Regions from separate parts of the Chryseobacterium sp. T20 genome, predicted to be linked through region 3. Evidence: riboswitches for the same ligand, from Rfam matches in the RefSeq annotation. Region 3 holds a riboswitch; each other region holds the start of a gene.
What was found. Region 3 has a riboswitch for cobalamin ahead of metE (5-methyltetrahydropteroyltriglutamate--homocysteine S-methyltransferase). Riboswitches for the same ligand answer to the same signal wherever they lie in the genome.
Positions count from the first base shown of each region.

Region 1: it holds a riboswitch for cobalamin, as region 3 does, so the genes downstream of both, prpB (methylisocitrate lyase) here and metE (5-methyltetrahydropteroyltriglutamate--homocysteine S-methyltransferase) in region 3, are expected to answer to the same signal.
Region 2: it holds a riboswitch for cobalamin, as region 3 does, so the genes downstream of both, ACMA47_RS07065 (TonB-dependent receptor plug domain-containing protein) here and metE (5-methyltetrahydropteroyltriglutamate--homocysteine S-methyltransferase) in region 3, are expected to answer to the same signal.
Region 4: it holds a riboswitch for cobalamin, as region 3 does, so the genes downstream of both, ACMA47_RS07825 (acyl-CoA thioesterase) here and metE (5-methyltetrahydropteroyltriglutamate--homocysteine S-methyltransferase) in region 3, are expected to answer to the same signal.

Region 1 covers NZ_JBLFDU010000017.1:10,589-18,571, forward strand. Annotated here, with positions in the region: gene ACMA47_RS23600 (CoA-acylating methylmalonate-semialdehyde dehydrogenase) at 1-825, opposite strand, end outside; gene ACMA47_RS23605 (bifunctional 2-methylcitrate dehydratase/aconitate hydratase) at 893-2,344, opposite strand; gene prpC (2-methylcitrate synthase) at 2,378-3,532, opposite strand; gene prpB (methylisocitrate lyase) at 3,519-4,427, opposite strand; cobalamin riboswitch at 4,872-5,065, opposite strand; gene ACMA47_RS23620 (hypothetical protein) at 5,314-5,880, shown strand; gene ACMA47_RS23625 (N-6 DNA methylase) at 7,303-7,983, shown strand, end outside.
Region 2 covers NZ_JBLFDU010000002.1:375,693-383,675, reverse strand. Annotated here, with positions in the region: gene ACMA47_RS07070 (YncE family protein) at 1-884, opposite strand, end outside; gene ACMA47_RS07065 (TonB-dependent receptor plug domain-containing protein) at 904-2,730, opposite strand; cobalamin riboswitch at 2,762-2,940, opposite strand; gene ACMA47_RS07060 (T9SS type A sorting domain-containing protein) at 3,077-4,390, opposite strand; gene ACMA47_RS07055 (helix-turn-helix domain-containing protein) at 4,545-6,161, shown strand; gene ACMA47_RS07050 (tetratricopeptide repeat protein) at 6,158-7,288, shown strand; gene pafA (alkaline phosphatase PafA) at 7,524-7,983, opposite strand, start outside.
Region 3 covers NZ_JBLFDU010000001.1:481,208-489,190, reverse strand. Annotated here, with positions in the region: gene ACMA47_RS02185 (LytR/AlgR family response regulator transcription factor) at 1-361, shown strand, start outside; gene ACMA47_RS02180 (Lrp/AsnC family transcriptional regulator) at 385-846, opposite strand; cobalamin riboswitch at 1,042-1,228, shown strand; gene metE (5-methyltetrahydropteroyltriglutamate--homocysteine S-methyltransferase) at 1,407-3,710, shown strand; gene ACMA47_RS02170 (hypothetical protein) at 3,919-4,629, shown strand; gene ACMA47_RS02165 (helix-turn-helix domain-containing protein) at 4,631-5,428, opposite strand; gene ACMA47_RS02160 (aldehyde dehydrogenase family protein) at 5,545-6,960, opposite strand; gene ACMA47_RS02155 (DUF1062 domain-containing protein) at 7,453-7,983, shown strand, end outside.
Region 4 covers NZ_JBLFDU010000002.1:551,357-559,339, reverse strand. Annotated here, with positions in the region: gene ACMA47_RS07835 (ATP-binding cassette domain-containing protein) at 324-986, shown strand; gene ACMA47_RS07830 (hypothetical protein) at 1,017-1,817, shown strand; cobalamin riboswitch at 1,852-2,032, shown strand; gene ACMA47_RS07825 (acyl-CoA thioesterase) at 2,148-2,531, shown strand; gene ACMA47_RS07820 (DUF4932 domain-containing protein) at 2,706-4,079, shown strand; gene ACMA47_RS07815 (HD domain-containing protein) at 4,143-4,733, opposite strand; gene ACMA47_RS07810 (XAC2610-related protein) at 4,735-5,436, opposite strand; gene ACMA47_RS07805 (PadR family transcriptional regulator) at 5,949-6,278, shown strand; gene ACMA47_RS07800 (PspC domain-containing protein) at 6,290-7,983, shown strand, end outside.

The sequences.
Region 1 (7,983 bases), on a different contig from region 3:
GCAGGAAGCTCCTACAAGATTGTTGATGACCTGTTCTTTATTGGCATCCGGCATGACTACCATGTGATTTTTTGCTCCTCCAAATGCCTGAACTCTTTTCAGATTATCAGTTCCAGTGCGGTAAACATGTTCTGCAACGGGAACTGAACCTACAAATGAAATGGCTTTGATTTCCGGATGATTCAGAATGTGATTGACCTGGTCTTTGGATCCGTGAACAATATTCAGAACTCCTTTAGGAAAACCTGCTTCTAAAAATAACTCTGCCATTTTCATAGAGGTCATCGGAGTTTGTTCCGAAGGTTTTAAAATAAAAGTGTTTCCGCAGGCAATGGCCATTGGGAACATCCATAGAGGAATCATTGCGGGAAAGTTGAATGGGGTAATTCCTGCACAGACGCCAAGGGGTTGGATGTAGCTGTAGGTATCAACACCTCTCGCCACATTTTCTACCGTTTCTCCCATCATGAGTGTCGGAATGTTGCAGGCATGTTCTACCACTTCAATGCCGCGCCATATATCTCCCATGGCATCAGGGAATGTTTTTCCATTTTCTTTGGAAAGGATTTCGGCAATTTCTTTTTGATTTTCTTTTAAAAGCTGCTGGTATTTCAGAAAAAATCTTGCTCTTTCCGGGGTCGCTACTTCTTTCCATGTTTTGAAAGCTTCTTTAGCAGCTTCTATCGCCTGATCTATTTCAGATAATTCTGTTAATGGGACTTCTGCAAGAATTTCCTGAGTAGCAGGATTTTCTACAGGAAGATGCTGTGCCGCTTTACTTTCTATAAAATCTCCGTTGATTAATATTTTTACTTTTTGTGACATGATTTTTAGATTGAGAGTGAAAAACTGAGAGTGAATTTGTATTTTTCACTCTCAACTTCTTATTAGATTATATTACCAGCAGATCAACAAACTCGTTGACATCCAGATTAACAAGGGTATCGTATGCTAACGATTTTTCTAATACAATTCTCTGTTGTTTTTCCGGGAAAATTCTGGCAAGATTTACTTTGTATTTCTTGATCAGTTCAGGAATTCCTTCTTCTCTTCTGCGTTTGTGACCGATTGGATATTCTACAACGATTTCTTCCAGCACGGTTCCGTTGTTTAATTCTACCGTTAAAGCATTGGCAATGGAACGTTTTTCAGGATCATGATAATCTGTGGTGAACTGTACGTCTTCCACACACTCAATTTTATCACGAAGGATGTCAATTCTTGGATCTGATGCTATATTATCTTCATAGTCTGCAGCAGTAAGTCTTCCGAAGATCAATGGAACAGCTACCATGTACTGAATAGCGTGATCACGGTCAGCAGGATTGTTTAAAGGACCTTTTTTATCAATGATACGGATGCAGGCTTCGTGGGTACGGATGGTTATTTTCTTGATATCTTCAGCAGATTTTCCTGATTTTTTTAACTGATGATGTAAAGTCATAGCGGCTTCTACAGCTGTCTGAGAGTGGAATTCTGCAGGGAAAGAAATTTTAAACAAAACATTTTCCATAACATAAGAACCATACTCTCTCTGGAATTTGAATTCATTTCCTTTGAAAGATACATCATAGAATCCCCATGTTTTTGCGGTTAGTACGGATGGATAACCCATTTCGCCTGTCTGCGCAATTAATGCCAGACGTACAGCTCTTGAAGTGGCATCTCCTGCAGCCCATGATTTGCGGCTTCCTGTATTAGGCGCGTGACGGTATGTTCTTAAAGACTGTCCATCAACAAATGCTAGAGAAACGGCATTGATCAGCTCATCACGCGTTAAACCGATCAGTTTTCCTACAACGGCTGTAGAGGCTAGTTTCACCAATAAAACATGGTCTAAACCTACTTTGTTAAATGAGTTTTCTAATGCAATTACGCCCTGTATTTCGTGAGCCATAATCATTGCTTCCAGAACCTGCTTCATTTTCAGCGGAGCTTTTCCTTCTGCAATATTTGTTCTTGAAAGCCAGTCAGCGGTTGCTAAAATTCCGCCCAGGTTATCTGAAGGATGTCCCCATTCAGCGGCTAACCAGGTATCATTGAAATCCAGCCATCGGATAATTGCTCCAATGTTGAAAGCAGCCTGTACCGGATCCAGCTGAAACTGTGTACCAGGAACTTTAGCTCCATTCGGAACAACAGTACCTTTTACGATAGGTCCTAAAAGTTTGGTGCATGCAGGATAAGTCAGTGCTTCCAATCCGCATCCGATCGTGTCTAATAAACAGTAGTGTGCTGTTTTCCAGGCTAAATCGTTTTTGATTTCATAGCTTAATACATAATCTGCAATATCTGTTAATACCTGATCCGGTTGTGGTCTTTCGTTTGAAATGTGTGATGACATCTTTATTTTTTAGTTTAATTATGAATTGATTTTTTATTTTCTGTTTTCGATGTTGACAAAGTCTTTATTTTCAGGGCCTGTATAATTGGCACTTGGGCGGATAATTTTTCCATCCTGTCTTTGTTCGATAATGTGGGCACTCCATCCTGTGACTCTGGAGATAACGAATAACGGAGTGAACATCAATGTGGGAACTCCCATCAGATGATAAGATACCGCAGAGAACCAGTCCAGATTAGGGAACATTTTCTTTTCTTCCCACATCACAGTTTCCAGTCTTTCGGCAATATTATACAACAGCATGTCTCCGGCTTCTTCAGAAAGTTCTTTGGCTACTTTTTTTATGACTACGTTTCTTGGATCCGATATGGTATAAACAGGATGTCCGAATCCAATAATTACTTCCTTATTGGCAATACGTTTTCTGATATCTTCTTCTGCTTCATCAGGAGAATTGTAGCGACTTTGGATTTCGAAAGCCACTTCATTGGCTCCTCCGTGTTTTGGACCTCTCAAAGCACCGATAGCTCCTGTAATACAAGAATAAAAGTCAGATGAGGTTCCGGCAATCACACGGGCCGTGAATGTAGATGCATTAAACTCATGTTCGGCATACAGATTAAGAGATATTTCCATTGCTTTTACCCAGGAATCTGGTGCTTTTTTACCATGTAGAAGGTGAAGAAAATGTCCGCCAATAGTATCATCATCAGTCTCTACATTGATCTCTTTGCCGTTGTGCGTATAGTGATACCAGTATAAAAGACCTGAACTGAATGAGGCTAGTAATTTGTCGGCAATATCTCTTGCTCCAGCCACATTGTGGTCATCTTTTTCAGGTTGAATACTTCCAATCGCTGAAACCATTGAACGCATCACGTCCATGGGATGCGCTGCCGCCGGAATACTTTTTAAGATATTTCTTACAGAGTGGGGAAGTCCTCTCAGTGATTTTAATTTTGCTTTATAGTTTTTGAGTTGAGCTTCGGTTGGCAGCTGACCATAAATCAGAAGATAGGCTACTTCTTCAAATTGTGCTCTTTCTGCAAGATCCAAAATATCATAACCTCTATAATGAAGGTCATTTCCACTTTTTCCTACACTGCAGAGAGCGGTATTGCCTGCTGTTACTCCGGAAAGAGCTACACTTTTTTTAGGTTTAAATGTTGGTTCGCTATTCGTTGACATGAGTATTTTGTTTAAAAAGGTTATCTAATTTTTGTTCATAATCATAGTAGCCGATGCTCTGGTAGAGCTCTTCTCTGGTCTGCATTGTGTCCAGTACATGAGCTTGTGTTCCATCCTGACGGATATGCTGGTATACATTCTGCGCTGCTTTATTGGCTGCTCTGAAGGCAGAAAGAGGGTAGAGGATAAGTCCTATACCTGCGTTTTTCAGTTCTTCAACAGTGTACATTTTGATCATCCCAAACTCAGTGATATTCGCCAATACAGGGATTCCGGCAGCATCAACAAATTTTTGATAAAAGCTTAAATCGGGTACCGCTTCGGCAAAAATGAAATCTGCACCAGCTTCTTTATACGCAATGGCTCTTTCTAATGTTTTTTCCAGTCCTTCATTTGCAAAAGCATCTGTTCGGGCTCCAATCACAAAATTTTCATCGGTACGGGCATCTGCAGCTGCTTTAAGTCTGTCTACCATTTCCTCTTTGCTTACGATTTCCTTTCCAGGGCGGTGTCCGCAACGTTTTGCACCTACCTGATCCTCAATATGAATGGCTGCTGCACCAGCTTTGATTAATGATTTTATCGTTCGGGCAACATTAAAGGCAGAAGGTCCAAATCCTGTGTCGATATCTACCAAAAGAGGTAAATCACAAATATTAGTAATACGCTGAACATCTATGAGTACATCATCCAGGGTAGTAATCCCTAAATCAGGAATTCCTAAAGATCCTGCAGCAACACCTCCTCCTGAAAGATAGATTGCATTAAAACCTGCCTGCTGTGCCAATAATGCATGATTGGCATTGATGGCTCCCACAATCTGGAGGGGATTTTCTTTTTCCATTGCCTCCCGGAATTTTAGGCCGGGGGATTTCCAGTTTTCATTTTTGATCATTTTAATATGTATTGTTGAGTTGAAATTTGTTTATCAGTGAAGAAGCCAGGAATCTGTAAAGACACAGCTTTTGAGTAAAAAAGAAAAGATGGGGAATAAGTTGAGAAATCTTACTATCCTGCAGCCGGTGAGAACTTTGAGAAAATCTGCTTGTACAGGTCTGTAAAATAAACCTGTTACGACTCCACGAATAATTAAGATTGCTTTGGTACACCATTACTTTTTACATTGATTAAATCCTATAAAAAGTTCTCAGTAAACTTCGCGGTGCTTTATGAAGAAAGAAAAATTACGGAAAGGGGATACGAATGAGCCACAGAATCATGAGAAGTACCCAATGTACACTCATATCTATCTCAAAAAAATAACATAGATTGATAAACTGTTTTATCACACTATATCCATATCGTATCATACCTGACTGTAAGCTTCAAATCGCGAAAGCATCGTCAATACGAAATAGGCAGGTCTCCTGACTTGTAACGGTTTTTATCATCCTTCCCATATGAAAAATATACAGTGGATATCAATTGATAAAAACTTTTTGTTTGTTACTTACAGTTGCGCGACAGTTCGTGATTTACACACGATTCCCTTTTAATACACAGCTAAGTGTAACCAGTTTCGGTTGATAAAGAAGGTTTTAAGAACTCCTTGGTGGTAAATATAAGTATTTTATAATAACGAAAAAGATATTTTATGTAATCAATAGCTTTTTTACTGTAATCTATTGGAAATGCTTGAGTTGTAAGGTGTGTTTTAGAAGAAAAACGGATTGTTTATGTTGTTAAATTAATATAAAAGATAACCGAAAAATTAAAGATAGTTAATAAATTTACCGTTCTTCTTTCATTTTATGAATTTTATTAATCATATATAATTGATCATGGTAGACATTGCAGAATTTAAACAAAACCTGGGTTTGAGGGAAGTTCCTGTAGAGCTTGAAAAACTGATTTACTTCCAGAATACTATTTCCTCGTTTGAAAATTATTCGCAGGGTTTTGGTGTGTTAATCGACGATAAGTCCGGATTGAAAAGCTGGAGTGATGACGAAAATTTTTTGAATAGCATGTTGCCTTTTGCTCAGGCTAATGGTTCCGGTTCATTCTATGCCATCTGGAATAATGGAACGGATCAGCCTTTGAATAAAATGCCTGTTGTGGTTTTTGGAGATGAAGGTGGAGTTCATATTGTCGCTGAAAATAGTATACAGCTTTTACATTTGCTCACTTTTGACACTGAGATTTCAGTAGACTTTGATGAAGCTTATTTTTATAGAGAGGAAGAGGATTATGAAGAGAGTCCGGATTTAAATGAATATTTGAGGTGGATGAAAGGAGATTACGGTGTAAGCCAGATTGAAGAACCTGATGTGTTGATTCAAAATGCTCAGGCTCAATATAAAGAAAGTTTTGATCTATGGTTTGGGCAATACTTTGAAGATCATTAATCTTGTATTAATAACTTCTCTGTAGAAGATTTTATTTTTGGCAGGTGAAGTCTGTAGACAACAAAAAACCTCACAATAAAAATTGTGAGGTTTTTTTGAGCGCGAAAGGATTCGAACCTTTGACCGTCCCGATTGAAATCGGGATGCTCTATCCGGTCTGCTTTATCAATGATTTTTTAAGTAATGAATAAAAACAAAAAAGACTTACTAAAAATAGTAAGTCTTTATGTGAACTTGGAAGGATTATCATTGAACCGTCTAGTAGAAGATTTGAATTGGATTTTGAGATTAAATATTTGATTATGAGTGTTTTGAATAATTGTTTGAACAATTCGAATCCTTTTGAGATATGTTCATGGGAGAGATTTTTCGAACTTTTATTAGAGAATTTTAGAGGGTTTGTTTTTAAAAATATTGGTTTTCAGTATTTTATAATTAATAATTCAAGTTCGAATCCTATTGCCATATTGATTTTTATTAAGTTTTCGGACTTTTTATAACGGCAAAATAGGTTTTTTTTATATTGGGGTTGATAATAAATCAACTCCAATTTAGTTTATAAAAAGGAATGTGTTTTTATATATTTTAATCATAATGTTGACGTCAATTATAAGTTTTATAATTTCATTTTTTTCACATGAAAGGAAGGGAAACTAACTTATTTTGTTTTTAACCCTGTTAGCGCTGTTTTCCGACTGTTGTCTAATCGCTTTGCCACGATTCTGCCACACTCTACCTTTATGCGCTCCAAACTGAGTTTTTTATGTCTCGGTGGAAAGAGAGGGATTCGAACCACCTCTTTCAAATAACTTTAAACCTAATTTTTAAAGGTGTTTTTAATTTGCTGCCACGAATTTGCCATTAAATTATATTGACAAAATCACAGAGATAACTATTCTATAACGACCTCAAAGAACGACCATAAATTTTCAAGGTCAAATATACGAATTTAATAATTGTAGCTATTTGCAACCTGTTTTATTTCCTTAGATTAATCATAATGGGATAATTTATGGATAAAAAGGAGCTATATCCGAGCTTATTTTTTAAATTGTTAGCGTACAAGGGGGCAATAGAGCTTTTAAATATGCGGAAGTCAAAAGAAAAACTAAGTTGTCATATACATCAATTTAATCTATATTTAAGTATCAGAGTAAGTCAAATAGTCTTGATATTGTATTAGCGATAGGAAATTATCTGTGATTAGTAGTGGGAAAAAAGTGTGAGCTTGAGCTTCTTACTTAATATAATGATCCAATATTAGATAAAAATATATTGTTTGAAATTTCCTACCTAAGTATGTTTGATTATTAATTTAATCAGTAAAGTGGTACTCTAAAATAGTTTTGGGCCTATACATGAAAAGAATGCTCTATGGTTTTTTTTCATTTGAAGAATATTAAAAAGTATTAAATTTGCGTAATGTCAAATGTAAATAGTATTATAAAAACAATTCGCGATTTGATGCGAAGGGATAGCGGAGTTGATGGGGACGCACAGCGTATTTCTCAGCTTGTATGGATGTTGTTTTTAAAAATTTTTTCTGATAAAGAAAGATATTGGTTAAAAAAGCATATTGATTACAATAGTCCACTGCCTTTAAAATATAAATGGACTAATTGGGTTAATAATGATAATTTTTCTGCAGACGAGTTAATAAACTTTGTCAATGATGACTTGTTTCCCACTTTAAAAAATCTAAAACAAAATGATGAACAAGCGCAGATCATAAGATCAGTTTTTGGAGATACATATAACTTCATGAGGAATGGCTTATTGCTAAAGCAAGTAGCAACTGAAATAGACAAAATCGACTTTTCTTCCGCTAATGATGCTCATATATTTAATGAGATTTATGAAACAATCCTTAAAGAGTTACAGAATGCAGGTACTTCAGGAGAGTTCTATACTCCTAGAGCCTTGACTCAATTCATGGTGGATATGTTGGATCCTCAGTATAATGAAAAGGTTTTGGATCCGGCATGTGGAACCGGTGGATTTTTAACCTGTACAATAGAGAATTTGAAAAAGAATGTAGCAGATATTGACTATAAAATTATTCAAAGAACTATTTTAGGAGTTGAGAAAAAGCCCCTACCTCAT
Region 2 (7,983 bases), on a different contig from region 3:
TAAGGACCACCATCTGCAGCTGTTAACAATGGACTAGCAGGAACTGTTGGTGTAGCTAAGCCTGTTGTATACACTTTATTTGCAGAGCTGAAGTAGATCCTATCGTTATCAATCTGAAGGTTTGTAGCACTAGGAATTCCAGTCAGTGTAATTACTGGTGTAAGCGCTCCGGTACTTGAAATTTTATAGATATAAGAATCTGTAGCTGTTGAAGAAATAGTATAAACATTAGATTTATATGATATTGTATTTCCTATCTGCCCATTTGGAACAGTAATTTCAGTTTTAGTATCGTTAGAAGTATTGATATAAGTAATCTTATTTCCATACCCTGATGAAGCATTCTGTACAAATACATTTCCTCCTGCTTCTACTGCTTTATCAGAAACTTCAGTTGTGCTGATTTTGCTTACAAATGAATAGTCAGAAGCTTTATATTTTGTTATACTTTGAGTATGTGCAACGAAGTTTGTATTGGATACATAAATGAAATTGTTAGCAAAAGTAATTCCTCTTGGATTATCAAGCTGATCTGTAATGACTCCTAACTTTTTGAATGTATAACGGTCTACTACAACAATTTTATTCGAGTTGTTGATTACAAGATAAGCTTTATTCCCGTTAAGGCCAATCGTCTGAAGAACATCTCCAAGGATCTCATTGTTATTATAGCCATACACGTCGTCCTGTTTCAGGCTTAAATCTCTTGTTACAAAGGTTACCTTAGCTCCCTGACTGTTATAATTTCCTTCATTAGAGATAAAATATCCGTTCTGATAAGTGATCGGAGAAACTTCAATCTCGTCAGAACCATTTGTACATGAAGAAATGTTAAACAATAACACTACTGCAAATAATACAGTTAAAAGTTTAGTTATTTTCATATTTACTCAATTTTAATTTTTAAAAATTTATTGCCGCATACACACTATAATTTCTTTTGGGTAAAGGATAGAAAGAAACAGTTTTATAGTATGTATTGGTTAGATTATTCACTTTGAACCCTAAGGTATATTTTTTTGCTAAAGTGGCAGAAACACCCATATTTAAAAGAAAATAAGGATCTATGGCATCTGATCTTTTTTCGTCACTTGTAGTATACGTAACTCCATTAAGCTGTCCCTGTGCGAAAAGTTTAAAGAAACCATATTCATAATCTATATTGGCAGTTCCTCTGTGCATAGGGACGTAAGGTCTCTGCATCTTCGTCTCTTTATCAATAGATTTGGCATAATAATATCCTGCATTGGCTCTTATTTTATGATTTCCCAACTGCTTACTGAAAGACAGTTGAGATTCCAGCCCGTAAGATTCAGATTTATTCACATTGTATGCCTGCCAGTAACCTAAAGCAGTTGGAAGCCAGACAATAAGATCGGTCACATTCATATAGTATGGAGATAAAGTCAGTTTAAAATCTCCCACTTTGAACTCATTGGTCATGTCTACCTGAGTAGAGGTTTCAGGTCTCAGATCTTTATTTCCTCCCGGTTCATAATAAATATCATTGAAGGACGGAAATCTGAAATTTTTTGATACATTAAAGCTTACATCATACCATTTTGCAGCATTCCATTTTCCTGAGAATGAGTACATCAACGGAGACTTCACATCTTCCACAAAATCTTTCTTGAATCCACCCTCAAAACGAAGGTTTTTGGTTGCAAAATATCTTAATAATCCTGAAACAGAACCAATATTTCTGCTGACGCTGGATATTCCGTTTTGATATCCTTCTCCTTTATTAACCTGAAACTCTCCGATGATATTAAAATTCCACTTTGAATTCAGGAAATAATTGAAGTCATTTTTAAAGATATAATTTTTCCCGGTTCCTCCACTTGATTTAGGCTGATTTAACGAACCAAAAAATTGAAAATTCTCTTCTGTATAAGCTGCTTTAAGGGAATTACTGAACTTTGTTTTGTTCCAGTCCCAGGAAAGAAGACTTCTTACACTTTGAGTTTTATATTTCGTTTTTGTTCCCGTTTCTTCATACACAGGAAAGCGTTGTGAAGAATCAAAAAACTGACTCTGCCACGAAATTTTATGATCGTTTGTAATTTTATAGGATGCTCCTACATTAAATGTTGTATTGTAATAACTCCCGTTTCTGTTGATATAGTTCAGATCGCTTACTTTATAATCATTTTCGCTTACAGAATAATTTCCGGAAGCTTTAAAGCTGAACTTATCATTGCTGTAAGAACCTTTTATAAAGTTATTATAGGTATTAAAAGAAGCCACTTCAGAAAATAAAGAGCCATGGAAGCCTTTATTAAAATCTAGCGTATTATTCAGGTGAATACTTCCTCCAATGGCACCACTTCCATACACTACACTTCCACCACCTGCTTTTATACCAATCTGATCATAGCCGAACAATGCAATATTATTGATATCTCCCTGTCCCAGAAAATTGGAATTGATATTAATTCCATTCCATACAAATGCAGTCTGCTGAGCGGTAGTTCCTCTGAAAGAAGGTGAAGAAACAGCACCACGGCCATTTTCTTTGATAAAAACCTGTGATTGAAATCTCAGAAGTTCAGAAAGATTACTGGAGTTTTTCTCGGCATCTTCCGCCGAAATTATTTTTACGGGATGAAAAAGCTTCACCCTATTCATCTGATTGTCGAAGACATAAACAGTATCGATGGCCTTCTCTTGTCCAAAAAGAAAACAGCCATAAGATGAAAAAAGCAGTACTAAAGATCTTTTTATATCCATACTTTTTTACTTTTCCTCCGAAAGCAATATGTTTTTTAATTATAATTCCGGCAGGTCTCCTGACTTTCGCATTCTGCTCCTTCCCGTTATTAAACAGTGGTTTTTTGCAGAAACTTGAGTTGCGATTTACAGTTGCGGGGACAGTCCGGGAGTTACACCCGATTCCCTTTTCATTCCAAAATACTGGAAACCAAAATTTTTGCAAAGATAGTTTTTTATATGTATTCGCCAAAAACCAGCCTTTTCAATGCAAACATGCTATCCTTTTGTTATATACACAAAAAAGAACGGCCGCTTTCAATATTGAAAACAGCCATTCATCCCACTACTTTACTATTTATATATGTTATTTTTTAATAAACTTATATCCCTCCTTTTTTACTCCTTTTACAGAGTATTGTAAAATATAATCTCCTTTTGACAGGGATGAAACATCGATCTGCCCTTCTACCGAATCAAATGATTTTACCTTTTGGCCAACCATATTATAAATTTCGGCTTTCTCTATTTTTCCTGTTCCTTTAAAATATAGGATATCAGTCACAGGATTAGGATAGATTCCTATACTGTTTCTCTCTTTCACGGCATCATTCACCGATAAAAATTGAGAAGTATCCAGATAAAAAGCGATCATCTGCCCTGAAGCATTCGTCCCCGTTCCTGCAATTTTCTTTCCGTCTTGTGAAATGGCCAAAGGAAGCCCCATGGTTACTCCATTCGTTGCAATTCCCAATGATACCGCATAATCATTCAGATTAACTCTTCCGCTAGAAGAAGTCCAGATAAAGCCTTCCCCTGACATAGGAGGTGCTCCAAATGCTCTGTAATACCCAATTACTTTTTTTCCATCAGCAGAAATTCCTGTTGCTCCTCCTTTGAAGCTGAAAGAAGCATTCGGATGTGTTATATAAGTAAGCCCACTTACCGCATTCCAGACATAAGGATTAGGATTTGCTGAGCCTATGATTGTATTTCCATCTGCAGAAATTCCTCCTGCTTCTCCTACATTGTTCCCATTATTATCTGTAATAAAACTTTCTACTCCATCCTGCCATTTTGCCCCACTTCTTGTTCCTGTTGGTTCATCCTGCCAACCTACAATTACTGTTCCTGCCGCATTGATTGCATTGGCTCTGGAGCTTCGTCCGGGAACCATACTTCCCAAATCTACCATTCCGCTTACCGCATCCCATTTCACAGCATGTGCATTAGCTGCAGTAAGAAACCCTAAACCTACGATCGTACTTCCATTGGTCGTCATGCCCCAGGTTGAACTTACACTGCCATCCCATCCTGTAGGAACAAGCCCGCCTCTGTTTACCCAGGTGGAACTCGCTACATCATAAGTAGATATTTCATTAAATCCCGTTGCTGCATTTGTTATCGAGGACGAAATTTTGGTTCCATCATTCGAAACAACAGTTCTACCCGCTGCCGGATAACCGTTTGATATAGCACCAATCTGTACAAGACCTCCCGCTGCATTCCATTTATATATTCCTCCTGCACTTGTATGCATGCTTACAACTCCATTGTCCGAGACTGCTCCTACATTATAATTTCCCAAACCTATTACAGTAAGCTGAGCTTCTGCAAAACCAAATTTCAGAAAAAGACAAGCCGTCAATATTTTCATTGATACTCTGTAAAAATTTTTCATATTTTATTATATTTAGCGTTTCGAATTGGTGAAAACAATATTAATACAATATTTACCTCATCAAAAGAAATTGGCTTTCATAATTCGTGAATTTTAAAAGAACTTAATTTTTAAAAAACTAATAACCAAACAGATACAAAACAATATTTTGAATATGGATTTTACCAGAACTATTCAAAAAAACACAAAAAACAAATTACCAAGACAAAAATTATTTCAGACTTTACTGTTTATTTTCATTTTCTGCTCCCTTACCACTAAAGGGCAGTCCGGTCCGGACTTTACTATTCTAGCCGATAAGGCATTTCTGAAGCTTTATCAGAATTCTGACGAATGCATCAGCTATACCCAGGGAATTCTTGTGAGTGATCAAAATGCGGAACACAAAATTGTACTTCAAAATATTATTTCACAAGCTTTTGCCATGAAGGGGGAATATGTACAATCTGTCAATATTTTCGCTCAAAAAGAAGAGCCTGATCAGAAAAACGATCTTTCTTATTTTATGCAGGTCTTCAGTGATTATAATCTTGCAGATCAGTATCAGAATCTGGGTTTGTACAATCAATCGAAAAGAATTATTTCCCATCTCTTGTCTGACCAGAAGCTTCTTAAAAGCAATAATCCGGCATTAAGAATCACTACTGCAAAACTGTATCAACTTCAGGCATTGAACTCAGGAATTAACAGAAACTATCCTGAGGCTCTAAAAAATCTTGATCAGAGTAATCAATACCTCGGCGATTATAATGAAGAGAATAGAATTTTAAAAATTGAAAACAGAATTTTCAGATCTTCTTATCTCCTGAAAACAAATCAACAATATGAATATAAAACCCTTATAGGCAGCATCATTGCAGATCTTGAACATCAGAAAAACCAGCCTTTTCTCTTAGGACTGGCCTATGAAAACCTCTCCCAGTATTATTTTCTGAAACAGGATTATACAATGGCTATAAAAAAACTGGAAGCAGGGCTTCAATTGATAGAAAATCTTCCTTTTAATAATTTAAAAATTAAAATCTACGAATCACTTTCCCGTAATTATTACGCGCTACATAATGATGTAAAATACCATCAGTACAATAAACTTTACAATGATTTAAAAACAAAAACAGATTCCAGTTCAAAAGAAGGAATACGATATCTTGTGAAGCTTGTGGAAACCAATCAAAATAAAAATATTGAATTTCAGAAACATCTGCTTCTAAGATCTTCCTGGTCTTTAATCCTGATTTTATCTTTGATCATTTTGGGCTTGCTTACTTATTTTTTACTCATAAGAAGTAAAAATAAAGACTTAAAAAAACAGTTTGATTTCTTTGAAAAACAGATCAGCCAAAAATCTCAACCCATCATTTTAAACAAAACAACTCCAGCGGCAAAAGATTCGGGCACAACAAAAATATCCAGGGAAAAAGAAGATGAAATTCTCCAAAAGTTGGAGGAATTTGAAAAATCCAACCGGTTTTTGAATAAAAACATGTCTCTGTCTCTGCTTTCCTCTCAAATGGAAATCAATACAAAATACCTTTCGGAAATTATTAATAATAAGGAAAAAAACTTCAACGGATACATTAACAAACTTAGAATCAACCATATTGTACAGTTGCTAAGAACTGATTCTACTTTTCTTAATTATAAAGTAAGTTATCTGGCAGAATATTCAGGATTCTCATCACACAGTGCATTCACTACTGTTTTTAAATCAGTTACGGGAATGTCTCCCAATGCCTATATTCAGGAAATCAGTAAAACAAAAGCCTTATGAAATCAATTGTAAAAATAATCCTGTTGCTGGCTACCTTTTGTAATTTTATGAAAGCACAAAAGACACCTGACAGTGTCTTAATAAAAAAAGCGAAGCTTGAAATTTATGACAATCCGGATAACACGATCAAAATCGGAGAACAATTATTAAAAAGATCTCATGATATCAAAACTTCCATTAATCTTTATATGCTGCTTTCAACGGCCAATATTGCCAAAAGAAATTTTGAAGAATCTTTACAATATATTCTAAAAGCAAAAGAACTGTCTCAGAAAACCAATGATCCCAGAAGCCAGGCAGGCGTTCTCATCTCCGTTGCGATCCAATATCAGCAAATGGAACTTTTCAACAAATGCTTAGAAACACTGAATGAGGCAGAACAGTATATTGCAAAAATTCCTGAAAAAAATCCCGAGAAATATATTGAAACGGCCGCAAGCTACGCAATAAGAGGAATGGTATATAAAAGTCAGTCTAATTCAGAAATTGCTTTGGAAAAATTCCTGATTTCTATACGAAATTATGAAAAGGTTCCCATAAAAAAAACCACTTATTCTAATATGAGTGTGGTGTATTACAATATTGGGTACTGTTATCTTAATCTCAATCAAATTGATAAAGCGCAGGAGGCTTTCCTACAGTCTATCAACTATGCCCGGAAGAATTATGCGAAAAGTCTGGAAGCATTCGCTTTGAAAGGAATTGCTGAAATACACAAACAAAGACATGAAAATCAAGCTGCAATAAACCTTTTACTAAAAGCTGAGGATCTTTCTAAAAACACCGGAGATATTATCCTGAACGAAGGACTTTACAAAGAATTGGCTGAGAATTATCTTGCTATGGGACATCAGAATCTCTACCAACAGTTTAATAAAAAACACATGGAAATGAGATTTAAAAGAAAGCAGAATGAACTGAAATCCATTAATCAGGTGATCGATAACCACAATAAGGAAACAGCATTGAAAAGTGAGAAACTGAAATCTGATTATCGTTATATTAAAATAGGTTCTGTTTTCATTGGATGTATTTTGATCGTTCTGCTTTTATATTTTATTATCAAAATCAGAAAACAGAATAAGAAGTTTCATAAAGAGATACAGCAAATGATAAGAACATCATAAGTTGTGAAAATAAAAAACATCCCAAATTGGGATGTTTTTTTATACTGTAACTGTTTAAACTTATCAAAAAATTTCGATGAACCATTAAGGGTCATTTAAGAAATAAAGTATAGCTAAGATAAATCATTCTGATTTTTAAGCTTAAAGCGAAGCTCATCTTAATACTCTCAACACCTTAATACAATCTTAATGTTTCAAAAAATAAACTTTTAAACAGATTAGTTCTATAATTAATTTATTTACCAATAACTTCAGTAATCGGATTTCCTACATTTCCACTTGGGAACTGGATTTTCAATAAAGAAGATACCGTAGGAGCAATATCTGTCATGTGATATTCTTTATTGCTTTCTCCCTGTTTCACTCCCCATCCCATAAAGATTAATGGAATGTGAGAATCATAAGAATTCCATACACTGTGTGTAGTTCCTGTTTTAGAATATGGCGGAAGCATAGAATCATGAGAAATTAACTGGATATCTCCACTTCTCTGTCTGTTGATTCCATTAATAATTCTTTGTTTGATAGGCTCCGGGATGCTTGCCTCCTGAACTTTGTCTACAGAAACAGCATATAAAACAGTAGGATCTTTCTCAATTTCTTTTACAGCAAAGTTTCTTACATCATCCAATTCAAGCTTGTTGTCTGCCAATACTTTTCTGTCGAAATAAACCTGATAGTTATCAATGGCATTA
Region 3 (7,983 bases):
CAATAACCATACGCAGAAAAACTATAAGAAAAGATTCACGGTCAGTTCACATCAGGGACTTTATTTTATCAATACGGAAGAGATCTCTTTCTTTGGAGCAGAAGAAGGAGTTGTTTTTGCCTTTGATAAAGCAGGAAAAAAGCATCTCTTGAATGAATCTACATTAAAGGAAATCGAAATTCAGCTTAATTCTTCAGATTTTTTCAGGATCAACCGGAGTGAACTTGTTCAGAAAAATCATATTGAAAGAATAGAGCGATACAATAAAAATACACTTTCCGTTCAGATAAAAGGGCAGAAAGATCATCTTATCACAAGCCAGAGCAATACATCTGCTTTCAGAAAGTGGATTGAAGAATAAATGGGTTCTCCGGTTTTATTCCATTAAATAGTCAGCCCATGGTTATTTTTCACTTCAGCCATCACAAACGTACTGTGGGTGCTCCCTATGGAATCTACAGATCCCAGCTTATTGAATACAAAATCCTGATAGTGTTTCATATCTCTTACCTGAACTTTTAAAAGGAAATCAAAATCTCCGGAAATATTGTAGCATTCGGCAACTTCTTCAATTTCTAAAATCTCTTTTACAAAATCATGACCTACGGATCTGTCATGAATTTTGAGCTTGATCTGGCAGAAAACTGTAAATCCACGGTTCAGTTTTTCAGCATCAAGAACCGCTGCATATCTTTTAACAAAACCATCCTGTTCCAGTCTTTTTACCCTTTCAAAAACAGGTGAGGTAGAAAGGTTTACTTCTTTTGCAAGTTCCTTAACGGTCAGTTTAGCATTTTTCTGGAGCAGCCTGAGCAGCTGTAAATCCTTATCATCGAGTTGTTCCACAGAATATTATTCTTTTAAATGATTAAAACAGTCAAATGTACAGAATTATATGCTTTGATTTTTATTTTTAAAAGTTTAATTTGCTTAATTATTTAATGTTAATTGTATTTTTATTCTGTATTGTTAATTTTACACAAAATTAAAAACTTTTACTGATGACCATGGTCAAGAGTAAAAGTACAGTTCTTTACAGATACTTCATCAAACAGGAAAGGTTTTACTTAAGGTAGATTAATAGGGAATCGTGTGCAAATCACGAGCTGTCGCGCAACTGTAAGTAACACACCAAAGGTTTCTGTCCTTGTAGATCCACTGCCAAAAGCGGGAAGGATGACGGAAACTGTTACAAGTCAGGAGACTTGCCTTTACTGAATTGACAATGCTTTCGCGGTCTGAAGCTTTGGGGTCATACAGATGATATATCGGATTTGAGTATTTTCTTTTTTTAAGGAAATTACGCTGTCTGTTATGTCATGACTTTCCTGAAACTTCTTCCGATAAAACATTACGAAGCCTTTTAAAGAACTTTCCCAATAAGTTTAATTAAAAAGTTTAAAAAAATGCAAACTCACATCCTTGGCTATCCGCGTATTGGTAGCAAAAGAGAACTTAAAAAAGCCTGTGAACAGTATTGGTCAGGTAAAATCCTTTTGGAAGAACTTCTGAATACCGGAAGAACGATCTGTAACCAAAACTGGAATATCCAGAAAGAAGCAGGGATAGACCTTATCCCATGTAATGATTTTTCATACTATGATCAGGTTTTGGATATGAGCCTTGTAGTAGGAGCAATTCCAACGCGTTATCATGAAGTGGTGCTTAAAAAGAACAATACTGAGTTGGATCTTTATTTTGCGATGGCAAGAGGATATCAGAAAGACGGATTGGATATCACTGCCATGGAAATGACCAAATGGTTCGATACCAACTATCACTATATCGTTCCGGAATTTTATAAAAATCAACAGTTTAAACTGAGCTCAGATAAGATTTTCAATGAATTTGCCGGAGCAAAACAAGCTGGAATTAATGCAAAACCGGTGATTATCGGGTTGGTTTCTTATCTGTTATTAGGAAAAGAAAAAGAAGAAGGCTTCGATAAATTGGAGCTGGCGGGAAATCTTCTTCCTGTTTATACAGAGATTTTAACTAAACTTCAGGATCAGGGAGCAGAATGGATTCAGTTTGATGAACCTTTCCTGGCCTTGGATTTAACAGATAAAGCCAAAGAAATTTATCTTTCCGTATATGCTGAAATCAGAAAACGTTTCCCGAAACTGAAATTTATTGTAGCTACATATTTTGACGGATTAAAAGATAATGCATCACTTGCTGTTTCCCTTCCTGTAAATACATTGCATGTTGATCTGGTGAGGAATCCTGAACAACTTGATGAGATTCTGAATGTTATTCCGGATAGTTTAAGCCTTTCATTGGGGGTAATTGACGGTAGAAATATCTGGAAAAATGATTATGAAAAATCATTGTCATTCATCAGAAAAGCGGTTGAGAAATTAGGATCTGAAAGAATTCTGATTGCACCATCATGCTCATTGCTTCATTCTCCTTGTGACCTTGATTTTGAAACCAATCTTAATCCTGAAATTAAAAACTGGTTGGCTTTTGCAAAACAAAAAGTAAAAGAAGTCGTAACACTTAAAGAGCTGGCATCCGGAACGGAAAATGGACAAATTCTTGAAGCATTCGAAGAAAATAAAAAAGCAATTGAAAGCAGAAGAACTTCTTCTCTTATTCATAATGATCAGGTAAAACAAAGAGCGAATGCAGTTACTGAAAAAGATGCTCAAAGAATAAATACCTTCAAGATCCGTAAAGAAGAACAGCAGGAAGTATTGCAGCTTCCTTTATTTCCAACTACAACCATAGGATCATTCCCGCAAACCACAGAAGTAAGAAGCTGGAGAGCTAAATTTAAAAAAGGAGAGCTTACTGCAGAGCAATATGATGCCTTATTGAAAGAAGAAACGCAGAGAACAATTCGCTGGCAGGAAGACATCGGAATCGATGTACTGGTTCACGGAGAATTTGAACGTAACGACATGGTGGAATACTTCGGAGAACAGCTGGAAGGATTTGTATTCACTAAAAACGGTTGGGTACAAAGCTACGGAAGCCGTTGTGTGAAACCTCCTGTGATCTTTGGTGATGTTTCCCGACCAACTCCGATGACCGTGTATTGGTCTGAATATGCACAGTCTCAGACTGAAAAATGGGTAAAAGGAATGTTGACAGGTCCGGTTACGATTTTACAGTGGTCTTTTGTCCGTGATGATCAGCCTCGTTCAGAAACGTGTAAGCAGATTGCTTTGGCGATTCGTGATGAAGTGGTGGATCTGGAAAAAGCAGGGATCAGAATTATTCAGATTGATGAACCTGCGATCAGAGAAGGACTTCCGTTAAGAAAAACAGACTGGCAGAATTATCTGAAATGGGCTGTGGAAGCGTTCAGAATTTCAGCAAGTGGAGTAGAAGATGCTACCCAAATCCATACGCATATGTGTTATTCTGAGTTCAATGATATTATTGAAAACATTGCCGATATGGATGCTGACGTGATTACCATAGAATGCTCACGTTCTCAGATGGAGCTGCTGAATGCTTTTGCAGATTTCAAATATCCGAATGAAATTGGTCCCGGAGTATACGATATTCACTCACCGAGAGTTCCGTCAAAAGAAGAAATGATTGAACTGCTGAGAAAGGCTCAGAATGTCATTCCTGCCAATCAGCTTTGGGTAAATCCTGATTGCGGACTGAAGACTAGACATTGGGAGGAAACTGAAAAAGCTTTAATCGCAATGGTTGCCGCTGCTAAAGAAGCTTCAGTAGAATATGCTGTTTAGAAAAATTTAAAATAATTAGATTCTATATTTCGGATCGTGTTATGATTTTCATAGCACGATCTGTTATTTTTAAAGGCTAAAATAATGGATATCCTATAATATTCTATTCATTTTTATATTCTATTTTTGCAGCTCGGCAAATTTTGACATATGATCTTTTAAATAGATGTTAAAAGCTGATCAAACTAATACACTATACATTAAAACCATGAAAGAAGCATTTCCTGAAATGAGATCGGAAACCTATAATCCTCAATACATTGCCGGAGTGAGATGGAGTATTGTCATTCTTTTTGCGGCTATTGCTGTTGTTTTACTGAGGTTTTTTATTGATGCCCTATCCGATCCTTCTACAGACACCGCTTCTGATATGATCTTTTTATTACTGTTTCTTATTGCAGGTTCACTGGCGGGTTGGCTGGTATATGAAATGATGAGGAATCAGGATGAAAAAATCAATGGTCTGCTCATCAATCATCAGGGAATTCTGTTTCTCAACAGGAATGATGAAGTGCTGTCAGCAATCAAATATTATGATTTGGTAAAGAGTGATAATCCTTATACAAAAGATATATTTTCAGAATCCCGTGCTTCTGGAAAGTACAGCGATTTCAGAAAGAATCTGTATGTTCATGAAAAAGATGAAAACAGAGACCCTCAAAAGAAACTGATCAATCTGGATGTGCTTCCGCTTAAAAACCGATATGATCTTATCGGTCATTTTTTGAAAGGGGTCCATGTGTTTCGCCCGGATCTGAAAATCAATCCTGAAGTATACAAAGACTTTTATCTTGATGAAAAAACACTGCGTTACGCTCCGGAAAATCTTAAGAGCGATATGAAAATGAAAATCATTACAATAGCGGTCGTTATTCTGGTGATTCTTGCTTTTAGGTATTTCTTTTTAGAGGAGATTTAAGTTATTTTGCCTGTAATGCACTTGGCGGATAGCCGAACTGTTTTTTAAACGCAAACGAGAAATGGGATAGATTTTCAAATCCAAGATCCAGATAAATATCAGAAACAGATCTTCCTTTTTGAGTGAGCAGAAAATGGGCTTCTTTTAATCTGCGAAGTTGCAGCCACTGTCTTGGCGGGACTCCGAATATTTTTTGAAAATCTCTTTTGAACGCAGACAGGCTTCTCCCGGTTAAGTAAGCAAAGCGCTCTACATTGACATTGAAATGAAAGTTTTTATTCATAAAACTCTCAATATCTATTTTATACGGTTCAGAAAAATCAAATAAAATATCCTTAAGACCTGGATCATAATTCAATAGCAAGAGGAGGGCTTCTTTCTGTTTAAGCCGAAGGATTTCCTCAGAAGCAGGAAGGTCTTCATAAGGCAATAATGAATACATAAAAGAATGTAATGCCTTTTGCTCTGGTTTTATATAAGCAGGAACATTGTCTTTCTTTTCGGCCTGATATCCATACTCGCGGCTGAAATCATGAAGCATGGCATCATCAAAATAGATGGATATGGTTCTGATTTCTCCATTTTTAGGAGGATATTTTGCGAATTTCAATAAACTGTTTTTCCTTGCAGAATAGAGTTCTCCTTCTTTAAATATCGTTTTTGTGATTCCGTCATTCAGTTCCATTTCTCCGGAAAGAACAAGACCCAGACTGTGAATCCGCGCAAACTGTTCTCCTTCCCTGAATTCTGAAAAATGGCAGGAATAATTGATGGGAAAAGGAATATTATTTTCGCTCATGGTTCAATCAGGTATTTTTTTGATAGATTCTTATTCAAACTTACAAAACTTTTTTAGGATGATAGAATCTTCGCAGCAAAACAATCATGAGATATTTTGCTGCGAAGAATATCATATTATGCCAGGATTGCTTTGGGTTCCAGGTAGGCTTCCAATCCAAATACACCAAACTCACGTCCGATACCACTTTGCTTGAATCCACCGAAAGGAGCATAAGGATCATGGGCAAACCCATTAATACAGATTCTTCCGGCATCAATCTGTGCAGCTACACGCTCGGCATGTTCCTGACTGGCAGAGCTGATATAAGCTGCCAGGCCATATGTGGTATCATTGGCAATAGCAATAGCTTCTTCTTCATTAGCATAAGGAATAATAGACAGTACAGGTCCGAAAATTTCCTCCTGAGCAATACGCATATCATTACGAACATTGGTAAAGATGGTTGCCTTTACAAAATTACCGTTTTCAAGACCTTCCGGTTTACCTTCACCACCTGCAAGCAGAACAGCGCCTTCTTCCTGTCCCAAACGGATATAACTTTGTACTCTTTCAAATTGTTTGGCGCTCACCATTGGGCCTACAAGAGTATCTTCTTCGCTAGGATTTCCTACTTTTACCTGTTCTGCAGCTTTTTTAGCCAGTGCATTCACTTCATTCAGTCTGTTTTTCGGAACAAGAAGTCGGGTAGGAGCAATACATGCCTGTCCGTTGTTCATATAAGCTCCGAAAACAGCCATAGGAATTGCTTCATCAAGATCGGCATCTTCCAGGATAATATTAGGAGACTTTCCGCCAAGTTCTAAGGTTACTCTTTTCATGGTATCTACCGCTCCTTTGGCAATTGCTTTTCCCGTTAATGTAGAGCCAGTGAATGATATTTTAGCGATATCAGGATGCTGGGTAATTTCATTTCCTACTATATTTCCTAATCCGTTAACGATGTTGAAAATTCCTTCCGGTAAGCCTGCTTCATGAAAACATTCGGTAAGCAGTTGGGTTTGTGCAGCACTCATTTCACTGGGTTTGATGACGGCTGTACATCCGGCAGCAATGGCAGTAGCCAGTTTATTACAGATGAAGCTGTTGCTGGCATTCCAAGGAGTGATAATTCCAACCACACCTAAAGATTCAAAACGTACTTTAGAATGTCCTACTGTTCTTTCAAAATCATAAGATTCCAAGGTATTGATGGTGGCTGTAAAGGCAGAGATTGCATTTTGAACACTCATTCTGCAGAACTGTAATGTTCCGCCATATTCATTCACCATAGCCAAAACCAGTTCATCTTCTCTTTTGCTTACCGCTGCATGCAGTTTTTTAAGAAGGCTTATTCTCTCTTCTTTAGTTGTTTTTGAAAATGTTTTAAAAGCTTTTTTTGCTGCTGCAATAGCCATTCGGGTATCTTCTTCATTTCCCAAAACTACCTCTCCGGTTTTTTGATTGGTAACAGGACTGATAAGATCAAAAGTTTCTGTTCCTTTTGGAGTAACGAATTCTCCGTTTACGTAAATTTTATTAATCTGTCTCATTTTGATGATTTTAATACCACAAAGTTCGGCAGAAATGGAAAGGAGAGGTTTGTTGTACAGTTCAATTTTTCTTTGTTGTATGGTTCATTTTAAAAGCTTTAAATTTTTACTTTTTGAATTTACCTGTGAAAATGCTCTGTTCTTCAATAAAATTGATTACTTTTATCATAACCAAGTAAATAACTCGTTTTGAGAACCACTCTTAAACTTATTATCGCTTAGTATCAGTCTCAGTAACCACAGGCTGATCGTTCTTTCGTTTGGGTAATTCTACCCGAACAGGTTTTCGTTTCATCATATTATTTATCGTATTACCTGTAAAGGGTGATTTTATCTGCTGTTTTTGCTTTGAGTATTGATCAAAACTGAAATATACAGCAAGGCATAGCTTAAGAAATACTCTTCGAGCTATAATCCGGATATATAACCCCTTGTAATGCGTGAATATTATGGAAAAAATCAAACAAAGAATACTAAGCACGATTATAAGTTATGAGTATCCAACATATCTGGGAGGTAAAAGCGCAAAATACTCCCTTACTCAAAAAGAAATGCAATCATTGTGACAGCCAAAGATTTCAATGCAGCGATAAATTCAGATTAAATGCACAAAAAAAGAATATTGATATTTGGCTGATTTACCGATGTGTAAAATGCAACAACACCTATAATATGACGGTGTTTTCAAGGATCAGAACAGAATCCATCAGTAAAGAAATATTCAACAAATTTTCAGAAAACAATACGGAAATTGCCTGGCAATATGCTTTTTCACAGGAATTAATACGAAAAAATAATGTAGAGGCTGACTGGGAAAGTGTAGAATATGAAATTCTATATCCCAATCTTCCGGTAGAAAATCTGATCCATATGGAGAGCGAGATCGTTTCTTTTCAAATACAGTCTCTTTTTAATTTTAATATGAGAGTTTCAACAGTACTCAGAACCTGTTTAGACCTTTCATCATCTAAATTGAACTTCCTGCTTGATTCAGGTGCGGTTTATTTTAATCAAAAACCGATG
Region 4 (7,983 bases), on a different contig from region 3:
ATTTGAGAATAAAGTGTAAAACACACAGAAACTTCATGCTTTTAATATATGTTCAAAAGTATTTCTACTCTCTGGATTTTTTATAAAAAAATAATAATTCCAACCTTGATATTTTCTTTATTAGCTTCTTGTTTATCCTCCTTCAGTATTGAGAATTTCGGATTGAGTTTTCTTTTGATTTCTCCTGTCCTTCATTATTTTATCTATGAACTCCGGTTTAAAAACGAATATTACTTTTATGCCAATTTAGGATTTTCCAGAAGTTTCCTTTGGGGATTCACGGTATCAGTCTGTGTGATTGTCAAAATAATAACAGGAATTTTATGAGTAAGCTTCATATTGACAGCATCACCAAGTCTTTTAACGATAATAATATCCTGCAGGATATTTATTTAGGATGTGAAACCGGACAGATTATTGGAATACTAGGCAGAAATGGTGTTGGAAAATCAACATTATTAAAAATTATTTTTGGAACCGTCAGTAGTGATACCCAGTTTATAAGATACAATGACAAAGTTCTGAAAAGCATTTCCGATAGAAAAAACATAATTGCTTACCTTCCACAGGATATTTTCTTGCCGAAATACAATACCGTTAAAAGCTTAATTCCTCTTTTTTGCAATAAGAAAAATACAGATCTTCTATTAACTTCAGACCTGATCCGTCCTTTTTTGTCAGAGAAACCTAAAAATCTTTCCAGAGGTGAGCAGAGAGTCATTGAAGCTTTAATGATTATTTATTCCGAAGCGGATTTTGTTTTACTGGATGAACCCTTCCATAGTCTTTCTCCTAAAATTTCTGCAGCATTGAAAGCAGCAATCATTGAACAGTCTGCGAATAAGGGATTCATTATTTCTGATCATAATTATCAGGAAGTTCTCGATATTTCAGACCGTATATATCTTCTGCGTGAAGGCTATCTGAAACAAATACAAGATTTAAAAGAACTGCAACGGTATAATTATCTTCCGAAAAGCATTTAATTTATATATTTGAGGGATCAAAAAATTTTCATGATGACTTTCATAAATAAAGCATTCTATTTATCCGCTTTCAGTATTTTATCTATTGCTTTTGTAAAAGGGCAGACTAAAGTTCCTTTTGGAGTTGTAAAAGCTGAAGAAGGATATGCCAATGTACGTGTACATAAAGACGATTACCGAAAAATTGTTGACAAGATCCGTATGCGTAAAGGAGATGTATTTGTTTATGTAAAACCGGCTCCCGGAGAAACAGAATGGATCTGGATCAAATATCCTGAGAAACAGGATGACGATAAGCCTTTTGTACGTTATGAAACTCTTGATAAAGAAGGAATGGTGAATAAAGGACGTATTGCTTATGTGGACCAGCTTCCTGCCTACACTCCTTCTAAATCTAAAAACGGAAGATCCCTTATTTTCACCGACAATTCCGATCCTAAGATTCCTACTGCTCAAAGAAGCAAAGTGGTGATTGATATTTATCCTTCCAATGCAGGATACCGTAAAAAGGAAAAAGATGCAGAAGGAAAAATTCTTACCATCGATAAAGTAAAACCATGGGGAATCGGAAATGATCTTCCCGAAGGAATGACTGAAATCAAATCGATCAGAGTACAGCAACCCGGAAGAGGCTCTGTCTTTGTAAGAGAAGCTATTAAAAATATGTTCCAGCCTACCATGGATTTTGAGAACATTGGAGTTACTTCCCTCGACAACGATAATATTTTCCTTTATATGATAAACGGTTCAGGAGAAAACAGATACACTACTCTTTGGACGATCAAGAAAGGAAGAGTAATCAGCCAGATTATTTATCATAATCCGGAATAAATTCATTATTTTTGCACCCGAAAAAGTTTTACACTTATTCATCACAGAAATTGGTTCTGCATCACTGCAGATTAAAAGGGAACCGTGTGAAAATCACGGACTGTCGCGCAACTGTAAGTAGCTGAAATCTTTATCAAAGATCCACTGTGCGAGGCATGGGAAGGAGATAAATGATGCTACAAGTCAGGAGACCTGCCTTTTTCTTAAACATGTAACTTTCGCGATTTGAAGTTGTATTGATCTGATGGATTGTTTCAGGAATTCTATAAGTTCCTGTCATTATTCTGTTGTTTTAATATCATTTCATATCGCTTTAATTAATAATGATATATGACTACAGAAGAAAGAATTGAAGCATCCGAAACCAGAATCTTTAAAGCGGTTTTCCCTAACACAACCAATCACTATGATACCCTTTTTGGAGGTACAGCGATGCAGCTGATGGATGAGGTAGCTTTTATCACAGCAACCCGTTTTGCCAGAAAAAGAGTGGTAACGGTAAGCAGTGACAAGATTGATTTCAAAAAACCTATTCCTGCCGGAACCATCGTTGAGCTGATCGGGAAAGTTTCATACGTGGGAAAAACCAGTATGAAAGTAAATGTTGAAATTTACACCGAGCAGATGTATTCCTATGAAAGAGAAAAAGCAATTATCGGTGATTTTACTTTTGTAGCGATTGACGAATTCAAGAAACCAATTCAGATACTATAAATAATAAAGCTTCGGGCGGCCTTTGGCCGCCCGAAGCTTTTCCATTCAACACAACATAATATATCTCAACCAAAGAATGATTGGAATTCATTTGTTTTTTTATTTACTTTTAGCATGGCAAAAAAATTATTTTTACATTGCTGTCACTAAAAACTATAGAAGAACCGATATTTCATGAAAAAGATTATTTTAATCATTACCCTTATTCTTTCCATTTCATTAAGAGCACAAAAAGACGTTAAAATTGAACTTTCAGAAAGTTACGAATTGGGAAATATTATTCTGGCTCTCACTGAATATGGCAGAACAGATCCTTATGACGTTCAGAAAATCCCACCTTATTATGATGAAATCATCACGTATTTTGAGCCCGTAAAAGATCATCCTTTACTAAAAAAAGTAAATTATTCAAGAAAAGACTGGAAAAAATTCTTAGGCTTCCGAACTGATTTCTATGCATTTTCTTTTGATGAAAAAGGTTTACTTAAAAGAGATTTTCCTTTCAATTCCTTTGGTCCTAAAGAAGTAGATGAAAATCTGGAGCTTATCAATGATTTTGTGAAGAAATCAAATTACAGAGCCTTTTATAAAAATCATCAGCAGTTTTATAATACCTTAATTGCCAATTACAAAGAGTATTATTACATCAATGATACCTACGCATTCCTGGATAAAATTGCCGGACAACCTAAAAATAAAAATACTAAATCCTATGTTATCGCCATTTCTCCTTTAGTTGGCGGACAAAATTGCCACAGAGAAATCAACAGCTCATTAACCGTTGACTTTCCTGATATCGGAAAAGATCTGATTCTTGGAAATTTAAAAAATAATATTGCCAGAAGGATTCTTGATAATCACACTGTATTTTCCGAAATCGATCATGGATATGTAAATCCTATTTCAGATCAATATTCAAAGGAAATAGCAGAAAACTTCAATCTGATAAACTGGGATAAAAAATCCGGATACCAGGGAATCAATTCATTCAATGAATATATGACATGGGCTGTTTACGATTTATTCGTCAAAGAAAAATTTCCAGAAGAAAAAACAGACAGCCTTTCAGCAATCTATCATAAAGTGAATATCCGACGTGGTTTTATTGCTCAGAATTTATTTTCCGAGAAGCTTATAGAACTTTATAAAAAAGAAAAGAACCTGGAAAAATTATATGTTCCATTATTAAAGTGGGCGAAGAAAATAGAAAACAAAATTTCCCAACCTTCCGTTGTAAACTCCAATAACAAAGACTTTGAGAAAACTGATCTCAATAATATCGTGGTACAATTCACAGAGCCTATGAAAAAAACAAAGACTCTTCAGCTCAAATTATATGAATACATTGATGGAAAAGAAACCCGCAATACAATCATTATCGTTAAAAATCCGGTTTGGTCTAAAGACGGGAAAGAAGTGAAATTCAGTCTGGATACTTCTTATAAGAATTTTGTACTGGGATTTTATATACCGAACAGTATGGCTGGGTTTTATTCTAAAAAGGGAATTTTATTAAATCCTGATAATTACTTATTACTAGCCTCTTAAAATATTTCAGATGATCTATAAAAAGACACTGCTCAATAACCGGGCAGTGTCTTTCTTTTTTAATTATTTCAGCACTTTTTCTGTTTCCAGACTTTTACTCAATAAAAGCTCAAACGCCTCTCCCATTTCATCCGATGCTCTGCTGATCGCGTTTTCAAGCATATTTCGGATTTGTCTTTCTGTCACTCCAGCTTCAGTCCAGCTCTTTCCGGAAGTATGAGAATTTAAGATAAACGGCATTATTCTGTCGATTCCACACGCAAAAATAGCATCTGGAGTTTTCTCATCTTCAAACTCCAGCCATAAATTAAAAAATTCTGAACGCAAAGGTTCATCCAGAATTCCAAAGATTTTCTGAGCAGAAGCTTTCTCTCTTTCAAACTTTCCTACCATTGCCTTTTCATCAAAAATGAAAGTATCTCCGGCTTCAATCTCCACAAGATCATGAATAGAAAGCATTCTTATCACTCTCAATAGATCAATATCCGCACGGTTTTTAGCATAAGGATAAAGGATCTGAGCCAGAATAATAATCTGCCATGAATGTTCCGCCGTATTCTCTCTTCGGGAATCATCTGCATTATAGTTTCTTCGCTGTACATTTTTAAGTGCATCTACTGCCAGAATAAAATCAATCTCTTTCTGAATTTTCATCTTACTTCTTATTTCTGTTATATTGATCTGACGGATATACCTTGGTTTTGGTAATCCATTTATTATTTATCTTTTCTTTAGTGATCACTTTTACAGAGCCTTCAACACTCATATCCTCTTCTTTTTCAAAAACTTTGTCAAGTCCTTTATTCGGAATGACGGCATATTCTGTTGTAAAAATATCACAGCAACCGGATTTACCATAGGAAATAAGACGTTTACGTTGGGCATCGACATCAAAAATATCCAGACCGTTTGAACCCAGCTCTGTAAGTTCCTCGCTTTTTACAAACCCCATTCTTGTTTTATTGAAGACATATACGTCATAAGATGCCCCGCTATAATTTCCCATATTTCCGTTCCTTATGGCAACATCTTCCGTTCCATCGAAATTAAAGTCATCTATGATCACAGCACGTTGATCCTTTGAAAGCGGAATCAATTTCCCCTGGATCGGCTTTTGACCCTGTTCTGTATATAAAACCAGATCCTCTGAGACAAAAGTCTGTACCTTGCTGTTTTTATGATCAAACAACTCCACCGTTCCCTTTCCTCCACATCTGTCGTCGTAACAATCTTCTATCTGGATGACAGCATCATAACTTTTTGATACATTTTTAACCTCAAACTGATACTGTCCGAAACATAAGGGACCCAATAAAAGAAATGCCGATAAGTGCTTGTACTTATTCAAAATATTCATGGTAATAGTAAATGATTTAGGTGTTTTTTTATTTCTAACAAAAATACGAATCATAATAGCGATCTCAAAATCCCGGTCTCATTATCTATCAGAATTCCCTTTCAATAAAAGTGTATTCATAGATATGAAGCTGTCTCCCGCTATCCGCTCATACTCCTCGCTCCTGCCCCAAAGCCATGGCTGCTGTGGGGTAACCACTGCTATCGGGGCTATGATATGAGAAATCAGTAATGGGTAATAATTAATAAAAGATCATTTTTTTTCTATCAATTCTATTTAAAAATTAAAGATTTTTGAGCCATTTTCTTCAAAAATTCATTTTACTTAAAATTCAATATAAAATTTATTTAACTGATTTTCAATATTTTAAACAATTTATTTTAAAAATTTCACTACTTTGTATTGCATAATACCATTTTATTTACATATCTTTGTAATGTAAAATTAGAATAGGCTCAACTAGCTAGGGGCATTTTTCTAAAAATATAACTAATTAACAAAACTTATCAAAGATGAATACCGAAAATACCAAAGCGCAAATGCGAAAAGGAATTCTGGAATTCTGTATTCTAAGTCTCATCAATAACCGTGAAATGTATGTTTCTGATCTTATTGACGAACTGAAAAAAGGAAAACTGGATGTAGTGGAAGGAACCCTCTACCCTCTTCTTACAAGACTTAAAAACGGAGAGTTTCTCTCTTACAGATGGGAAGAATCTACAGGAGGACCGCCCAGAAAATATTATCAGATCACAGAAAAAGGAAAACTTTTCCTGGATGAACTACTCAATACATGGAATGAACTGACAGCCTCAGTAAACCAAATCACCCAACAAAATTAAAAAACAAAGCTATGAACAAGACACTCTCAATAGGACTCGCAGGTTTTTCTTTTACCATAGAAGAACACGCATATATAAAGCTCAGCGATTACCTGAATGCACTGAGAAGCTCTCTGGATGCTTCTGAGGCTGATGAAGTAATGCATGACATAGAAATAAGAATGGTGGAGATTTTCAAAGATTCTTTAGGAAAACGTGAAGTGATCAACGATACCGATGTAGAAAAGGTAATCGCACAAATCGGAAGCCCTGAAAAAATCGAAGAACAGGAAGAAGCTTATTTTTCTGAAAAAACATCTACCAGAAAAGAATATTCAGGATCCAATTATACCGATAAAAAACAACTGTTCCGTGATCCGGAAAAACAAAAAGTAGCAGGGGTTTGCGCAGGTTTAGCTCAATATGTAGGAATGGATATTACTACCATGAGAGCAATCTGGCTGGGAATCTTTGTATTAGGGATTTTTACAGCAGCCATTTCCTCTTCATTAATAGGTCTTTTATATGTAATCCTTTGGATCGTACTTCCAAAAGCTGAAACAGCAGCAGATTTCCTGAAAATGCAGGGAAAGCCTATGAACTTCGACAATCTTAAGAATGAGTCTAATAAATTGGTACAATTTGCCAATGAATCTACTCAGAGGGTCGGAGAAATCTACAACGAAAACAAACCTTATATCAACAACGCAAGCAGCGGAGTTTGGAATGTATTCAAGTATATTGTAGGAGGTTTCTTTGTTCTAATGGCTGTAAGCAGCATTATCGGAGTATTTGTATTATTTGCCCTTTTCGCAATGGATACAGACTTCCCTGGAGCTAATGAAATCAGATTCTACATGGACGATCAGGGACTTGATAAAGTACTGGCTGCGATGATGGTGATCGGAAGTTTAATCCCGGCAATCCTTTTCAGCCTATTAAGCATCAAGATCTTCTCTCCGAAAACAAAACTGAGAAATATCGGATGGGTTGTAGGTGGTTTATTCCTTCTTTTGATCGGACTTGGAACTTACTTCGGAATCAGCATGGCTAAGAAAGATATGATCTACAGAGGAAGCAAGGAAGATGTAGAAAATGTTGCCATCAACACCACTTCAGATACAGTGTATGTAGATGTAAAACAGATCAACATTCCTCAGAATTTCAAAGGGTACAACAATGATATTTATTCTGATAAAAGAACAGTGTATGAAGAAGATTATATTTCCGTAGATGTAACCAGAAAACCAGATATTAAAACACCTTATCTGATTATTAAAAAAGAAGGAAAAGGATATAACTTCCCTATCCAGATGACGGTTCCTGTAGAAATTGTGAACAACAAAGTATTACTTCCTAACTACATCAAATATCCGTACGAGCACAGATTCAGAGATTACAGCCTTGATTATGAACTTGTGGTTCCGCAAAAAGCAGTTGTTTTATCCATGAATAAAGATCGTATCCACATGGACGGAGATTTAGACGGAGACGGCATCAATGACGAAGATCAGGATAGAGATGAAGACCATAACAATGTCCGAATTGAAAAAAATAAAATAACGGTAAACGGTTCCAGTATCGAATACAACTCTGATGACAAAGACAGCATCATTGTAAACGGTAAAAAAGTTCCGAACAACCAGGCAAAGAAAGTTATTGATTCTGCAGTGTCTACTATCAAAAAATCAAATAAAGATATGGACATCAAAATCAAAGACGGAAA